2 linked regions of the Microbaculum marinisediminis genome follow. The protein of the gene in region 1 interacts with the protein of each later gene in a pairwise test. Links are inferred from orthologs where the notes say so. Each region holds a gene or a part of one and is shown on either strand. Other genes may lie near its edges.

What was found. The genes of interacting proteins can lie anywhere in the genome.
Region 2: the proteins of pheT (region 1) and secD interact in binary tests that used the Escherichia coli proteins (3 or more experiments, as listed by UniProt). The link is inferred for Microbaculum marinisediminis from one-to-one orthologs.

What each region holds. Positions count from the first base shown.
Region 1 is NZ_JALIDZ010000001.1:612,687-616,997, reverse strand. What follows is about bases 1,205-4,311. They hold pheT (phenylalanine--tRNA ligase subunit beta), read right to left. Parts: upstream 3,912-4,311; coding sequence 1,497-3,911; downstream 1,205-1,496. Other genes in these bases: pheS (phenylalanine--tRNA ligase subunit alpha), read right to left, coding at 3,908-4,311. Outside these bases: MUB46_RS03105 (zinc metalloprotease HtpX), read left to right, coding at 11-976.
Region 2 is NZ_JALIDZ010000010.1:33,582-36,554, reverse strand. It holds secD (protein translocase subunit SecD), read right to left. Parts: upstream 2,303-2,973; coding sequence 698-2,302; downstream 1-697. Other genes in the region: MUB46_RS19435 (ATP-binding protein), read left to right, coding at 2,912-2,973; yajC (preprotein translocase subunit YajC), read right to left, coding at 2,347-2,679; secF (protein translocase subunit SecF), read right to left, coding at 1-682. UniProt on the Escherichia coli protein: Part of the Sec protein translocase complex. Interacts with the SecYEG preprotein conducting channel. SecDF uses the proton motive force (PMF) to complete protein translocation after the ATP-dependent function of SecA.

The sequences.
Region 1 (4,311 bases):
TATAGGGGCCATGACGCTTGCCCCACTCGACCATGCCGAGCGCTGGCGCCACAAGCTGCGCAACCAGGTTCAGACCTGGCTGCTCGTCGGCGGCAGCCTCGGGCTTCTCGTGCTGTGCGCCTGGATCTTCGCCGGCGTCGACGGCATCATCGCCGCCGTGGCGGGCGGCGCGGTGGTCTTGGCCGTCTCGCTGCGGGCCGCGCCCTGGATGGTGCTCAGGCTCTATCGCGCCCGCCCGCTCAGGCCCGAGGAATTTCCCGAAGGCTTCCGTCTGCTCGAAGAGCTTGCGCTGCGCGCCGACCTGCCGACGATGCCGCGGCTCTACTACGTGCCGAGCCGGATGATGAATGCCTTCGCCGTCGGCAATGCCGCGCAATCGGCGATCTGCGTCACCGACGGGCTGGTGCGCGGCCTGACCCTGCGCCAGTTCGCCGGCGTGCTCGCCCACGAGGTCAGCCATATCCGCAACGGCGACATCCGCGTGATGGCGATCGCCGATACCGTCAGCCGCCTGACCGGCGCGATGTCGACCGTCGGCGTCCTGCTCCTGTTCGTCAATCTGCCGTTCTTCCTGGCCAATGGCGCGCCCGTTCCCTGGCTCGGCATCGCGCTGCTGCTCGCCGCGCCCACCATCGGCGCGATCCTGCAGCTCGCCCTGTCGCGGGCGCGCGAATACGACGCCGATCTCGACGCCGTGGGCCTGACCGGTGATCCCGAAGGGCTGGCCGCCGCGCTGGCGACGCTCGAGCGCCGGCAGGGCCGCATGTGGGAGATGATGCTGCCGGGCCAGCGGATCCCCGATCCCTCCCTGCTCAGGTCGCATCCGCGCACGGAAGACCGCATCGCCCGGCTTCTGTCGCTGCGCCCTGGCGCCAGGCCCTATGTCGTCGCCCCCGACCACCGGCCCCGGCGCCCGATCGCGTCGGTGCCGATCGTCCACGGGCCGCGCTTTCACACGATGGGCGTCTGGTATTAAGCGCGTTTTCCGCGCTTCACCTTTCGTTAACATGTCAATATTGCCGGATTCGACGCATTTTTGGTTAAGTCCGCGAATCGTATGAGACGGATCGGGAACAAAACGGGTCCGTATCGGGACGGTGTTAACGCGCGCTAACCAATGGCGCGTGAATCGGGCGTTTGGCCCGGTATGTGGCCCGGTTTGCGACCTGGGATGCGCGCCCCTGTGCGGCGGCACGCGGTCGACGGGCGGGGAGGCGGATGTCGTGCCCGGCAGCGTCATCGCGACGCCGGTTTCGGCGCCGCGATAAAACGCGCGACGACCGACAGGGCTTCACCTTTCGTTAGGAGTTCGGAGGCGGCGGATTCGCGCGCCGCGCCTGTGGATTTCCGAATCGGCAAGAACAAAAAAGGTTCAAATAAGAAACAAAACTAGAACAATTGGGCGCTCGACAACGCCGCCTGTGGAAAACCCGGCGCCCGCGGTGGCGGAGCGCCGGGTTTTATCCGGGTCTGCGATGTCGAGGCTGGCCGTTCGCCTAGCGCAGGGTCGCGCCGGTCGCCTTCTCCACGGCGGCGACGATCGCCTTGCCGACCGAATCGATTTCCTCGTCGGTCAGAGTCTTGTCGCGCGGCTGCAGCGTCACCTCGATGGCGACCGACTTGCGGCCCTCGCCGAGGCTCGCCCCGGTGAAGACGTCGAACACCGAGACCCCGGTGATCAGCGCCTTGTCGGCGCCGCGCGCGGCCCGGACGATGGCGCCGGCCTTGACGTCGCTGTCGACCACGAAGGCGAAGTCGCGCCGCACCGGCATCAGGTCGGAGGCGTCGAGCGCCGGGCGCGCCTTGGTCGGCTTCGCCTTGGGCACGGGGATCGCGTCGAGCAGGATCTCGAAGGCGACCATCGGCCCGTCCGCGTCGAGCGCCGACAGCGTGCGCGGATGCAGCTCGCCGAAGCGGGCGAGCACGGTCTTCGGCCCGAGCGTGATCAGTCCGGAGCGGCCCGGGTGATACCAGTCGCCGCCGCCGGGCTGCACCTGCGCCGTGGCGACCGGCGCCCCGAGCGCGGCGAGCGCGGCCATCGCGTCGGCCTTGGCGTCGAACACGTCGACGGGCTCGGCCGCGCCGGACCAGTGCCGGCCCGCGCCGCCGGCTTTGGCGGTGCCGCGCCGGACGCCGGCGACGATCTCCTGCTGATGCTCCGGCCGGTCGCCGTGATAGGTCGCGCCGATCTCGAACAGGGCCAGGTCGGAGAAGCCGCGGTCGGCGTTCTTCTGCGCCGCCGTGATCAGGCCGGGCAGCAGGCTCGGCCGCATGTCGCTCATTTCCGAGGAGATCGGATTGGACAGCGCGATCTCCGGCTGGCCGCCGCCGAACGCCTCGGCGTGCGGTTTCGGGATGAACGACCAGGTCACCGCCTCGACCATGCCGCGCGCCGCCAGCGTGCGCCGCGCCATGATGCAGCGGTTCTGGCGGATCGTCAGGACCGGCTTGGGAACGGCGCTGCCGCGCGACAGCGGCACGGTCTCCACGCGGTCGACGCCGACGATGCGGGTGATCTCCTCGACGAGATCGGCCGCCTCGTGGACGTCCGGCCGCCATGTCGGCACCGCGACGCGCAGCTCCTCGCCCTCGCCGGCGACCCAGAAGCCGAGCCGCGTCAGGATCGAGCGCATCTCCACGGACGACAGCGCCAGGCCCGTCAGCCGCTTCACCTCCTTCGGGTCGAAGGCGATGATGTTGACCGGCTCGGGCACCGCGCCGGCCAGCACCATTTCGCTGGCGGTGCCGCCGCACAGGTCGAGCACCATCCGCGTCGCCATGTCGAGGCCGGGCACGCAGAACGCCGGATCGACGCCGCGCTCGAAGCGGTAGCGCGCGTCCGACTGGACGCCGAGCGTGCGGCCGGTGCGGGCCGTGGTCGACGTGTCCCACAGGGCCGACTCGATCAGCACGTCGGTCGTGGTCTCGTCGCAGCCCGACGCCTCGCCGCCCATGATGCCGCCGATGGATTCGACGCCGTTGTCGTCGGAGATGACCACCTGGCCAGGCGCGAACGTGTAGGTCTTGCCGTCAAGCGCCAGCAGCTCCTCGCCGGCCCTGGCATGGCGGACCGTGAGGTTGCCCTTCACCTTGTTGGCGTCGAACACATGCAGCGGCCGGTTGCGGTCGTAGGTGATGTAGTTGGTGATATCGACCAGCGCGTTGATCGGCCTGAGCCCGATCGCCTCCAGCCGCTGCCGCAGCCAGGCCGGGGACGGCCCGTTCCTGACCCCGCGCACCAGCCGCAGCGCGAAGGCCGGGCACAGATGCGCCTCGTCGTCCGGAAAGTCGAGGGTCACCGAGACCGGGCAGGGGCCTTCGCCGGCGATCCGCTCGACCTCCGGGGTGACGACCTTGCCGAGATCGGCGGCGGCCAGATCGCGGGCGATGCCGGCGATGCCCAGCGCATCCGGCCGGTTCGGCGTCACCGCCACCTCGATGACCGGATCGTCGAGGCCCAGCACGTCGGCCAGCGGCGTGCCGATCGGCGTGTCCTCGGCGACCTCGATGATGCCCGCATGCTCGTCGGAGAGGCCCATTTCGCGCTCGGAGACGAGCATGCCGTTCGATTCGACGCCGCGGATCTTGGTCGGCTTCAGGTCGAGCCCGGTTCCCGGGATGTGGGTGCCGGAGGGGGCGAACACGCCCTTCATGCCGGTGCGCGCGTTCGGCGCGCCGCACACGACCTGCACCGTGCCGTCGCCGGTGTCGACCTTGCAGACCCTCAGCTTGTCGGCGTTGGGATGCTGCTCGGCGGAAATCACGTGGGCGACCTTGAACGCCGCCAGCTCCTCGGCCGGATTGTGCACGCCCTCGACCTCGAGCCCGATCAGGCTGAGCTTGTCGACGATCGTCTTGAGCGACTCGTCGGTCTCCAGGTGATCCTTGAGCCAGGACAGGGTGAATTTCATCGCGACAGCCCTCCCGCCAGGCTCGGCACGTCAAGCGGCGCGAAGCCGTAGTGATTCAGCCACCGCAGGTCGGCGGAGAAGAAGGCGCGCAGGTCCGGCATGCCGTATTTCAGCATGGCGATGCGGTCGATCCCCATGCCCCAGGCGAAGCCCTGGTAGCGCTTGGGATCGAGGTTGCAGGCCCTCAGCACGTTCGGGTGCACGACGCCGCAGCCGAGGATCTCCAGCCAGTCGTCGCCTTCGCCGATCCTGAGCTCGTTGCCGACGCGCGAGCAGTTGATGTCGACCTCCATCGACGGCTCCGTGAACGGGAAGTGCGAGGCGCGGAAGCGCATCTTCACGTCGTCGACCTCGAAGAACGCCTTGCAGAACTCCTGCAGCACCCATTTCAGGTGGCCCA
Region 2 (2,973 bases), on another replicon or contig:
TCATCGGCATCTTCCGGTACCGGCGGACATTTTCGCGAATGCGGTCATAGACGACGACCGTGTCGTTCAGCGAATAGCCGACGATGGTCAGGATCGCGGCGATGCTCGACAGATTGAAATCGAGCTGCAGCACGGCGAACACGCCGATGGTCATGATGACGTCGTGCACCGTGGCGATCACCGCCCCGATCGCGTACTGCCACTCGAACCGGAACCAGATGTAGATCAGGATCGCGAGGATCGACGCCAGAACCGCGATCGTGCCCGTACGGGCCAACTCGGCGCTGACCGTCGGACCGACGATCTCGACGCGGCGATAGTCGACCGTGTCTCCCAGCGCCTCGCGGATCTTGGAGATCACCGCCTGCTGGGCCAGTTCGCCGCCCTCCTGCTGGACGACACGGATCAGAACCTCGTCGGGAGCGCCGAATTCCTGGATCTGGACGTCGCCCAGCCCGAGACCGCCGACGGTCTGGCGCAGCTCGGAGATGTTGGCCGGGCCGTCCTTGGTCTGGATCTCGATCAGCGAGCCGCCGCGGAAATCGATGCCGAAATTCAGACCGACCACGAAGAACAGCACGATCGACAGAACGGACAGGGTCGCCGACAGCGGCAAGGTGATGCGCCGAAGGCGCATGAACCCGATATGGGTGTCGTCCGGAACCAGCCTCAAGAGACGCAAAGGTTCGCTCCCAGTTTAGATCGGGACAGCGGACGGGCGACGAAGCCGAACCCATTCCGCGACGATCAGACGGTTGACGAGATAGGCCGTGAACAGCGTCGTCACGATGCCGATGGCAAGCGTGATGGCGAAACCGCGGATCGGGCCAGAGCCGAGATAGAACAGGATCACGGCGGCGATCAGCGTGGTGATGTTCGCATCCATGATGGTCGAGAGCGCGCGCCGATAGCCTGAATCGATAGAAGCGATGGCGCTCTTGCCCGCTTTCTGTTCCTCGCGGATGCGCTCGTAGATCAGCACGTTCGCGTCCACCGCCATGCCGACGGTGAGGACGATCCCCGCGATGCCGGGCAGTGTCAGGGTCGCGCCGAGCACCGACAGGATTCCGATGACGAGCGCGATGTTGATGAACAGGGCGATATTGGCGAACACGCCGAACAGTCCGTAGACGGCGATCATGAATATCACCACCGCGATGGTACCGATCACGGCCGCGATCTTGCCTGCTTCGACCGAGTCGGCACCGAGCCCCGGACCGACCGTGCGCTCCTCCAGGATCGTCAGCGGGGCCGGCAGCGCACCGGCACGCAGAAGGATCGCCAGATCGTTGGCTTCCTCCACCGTGAAGTCACCGCTGATCTGTCCCGAACCGCCGAGGATCGGCTCGCGGATGACGGGCGCACTGATCACCTCGTTGTCGAGAACGATGGCGAAGGGCCGGCCGACATTCTGCTGCGTGGCGGCGGCGAACCGGCGCGCACCGCTCGAATTGAACCGGAAGCTGACGATCGGCTCGTTGGTGCGCTGATCGAACCCGGGCTGGGCATCGACGAGGTCCTCGCCGCTTACCATCACGCGCTTTTCGATCAGATAGGGCGCCGGCGGGTCGTCCTGCGAATACAGCAATTCGGATTCCGGCGGCGGACGACCATTAAGCGCCTCGGTCGCCGGCATCGACAGGTCGACAAAACGGAAGGTCAGCTTGGCGGTCTGGCCGATCAGCGCCTTGAGGCGGGCCGGATCGTCGAGACCGGGCACCTGAACCAGAATGCGGTCGGCGCCCTGGCGCTGGATGGACGGCTCGGTCGTCCCCAGTTCGTCGATGCGGCGGCGCACGATCTCGATCGACTGGTCGACCGCGGAACTGACGCGCTGGGTGATCGCCTCCTCGCTGAGATCGAGGGTGATCTGACCTTCCGGCGTGGATTGGATGGTGACGTCCCGGGCCGTCGAACCGGTCAGAATCGAGCCTATCGGCTGGGACAGATCGCGGAGCGCCTTCACGGCTTCGTCGGTCTGAGCGACATCACGAATTCTCACGCTCACCGAGCGATCATGCGCCGCAAGGCCGGTGTAGCCGATGCGCTTGTCGCGCAGAATCTGACGCGCGTCGTCACGCAGCGTATCGACCCGCTCCTTGATGACCGCGTCCGTATCGACCGCCATCAGGATGTGCGAGCCACCCTGCAGGTCGAGGCCAAGGACGAGCTGGCGGTGCGGAATCCAGGACGGCCACGATTCGACTTCCTGCTTGGAAACGAAATTCGGGATGGTCGCCAGTATCCCTGCCGCGCAAATCGCGATGATCAGGATGACGGTCCAGCGGGCGAAGTGCAGCATGGGGGCCTAACGCTCGGAGAAAAACATTCGTGGGAAAGGACGCTCTAGCCTTCGTCCTTGACGGGCTCGCCCTTGGCGCGAACCTCGGCAACCATATGACGGGCAATCCGGACACGCACGCCCTCGGCGACCTCGACCTGGATTTCCCGGTCGTCGATCACCTTGGAGATCTTGCCGATCAGGCCGCCCGCGGTCACCACGGTATCACCGCGGCGCAGGGCGCCGATCATTTCCTGCTGCTGCTTCACGCGCCGTTGCTGCGGGCGAAGGATCAGGAAATAGAGAACCACGAAGATCAGGACAAAAGGCAGAAGCGAAATGAGGAAATCGCCGCCGGGCGCTCCTGGGACCTGCGCGAAGGCGGGCGTGACGAACATCGTATTCCTCCAATCCAGACACAACGGGATAGTGCGCCGCCGGATTCCCCGCAGCGAAAGCGCGCGGACTATACCGAGAGCCTCGCGCTTTGCAAACCGATACCGAACCGTCTGCCAAGGTTGTCGGGACCGGCGCCTGCGGGCCGATTGACCCCGCAGGCGCGCGTGATACGGTCCGCGCGCAAGGCACGGGTCATACGCCACAGGCGCGAAGTCCAGGAGATAGGTAACGGTGTCCGGGGAACAAGACGAACTGACGAAACTTCTGGGACGCATCGCCGACAGTCTCGAACG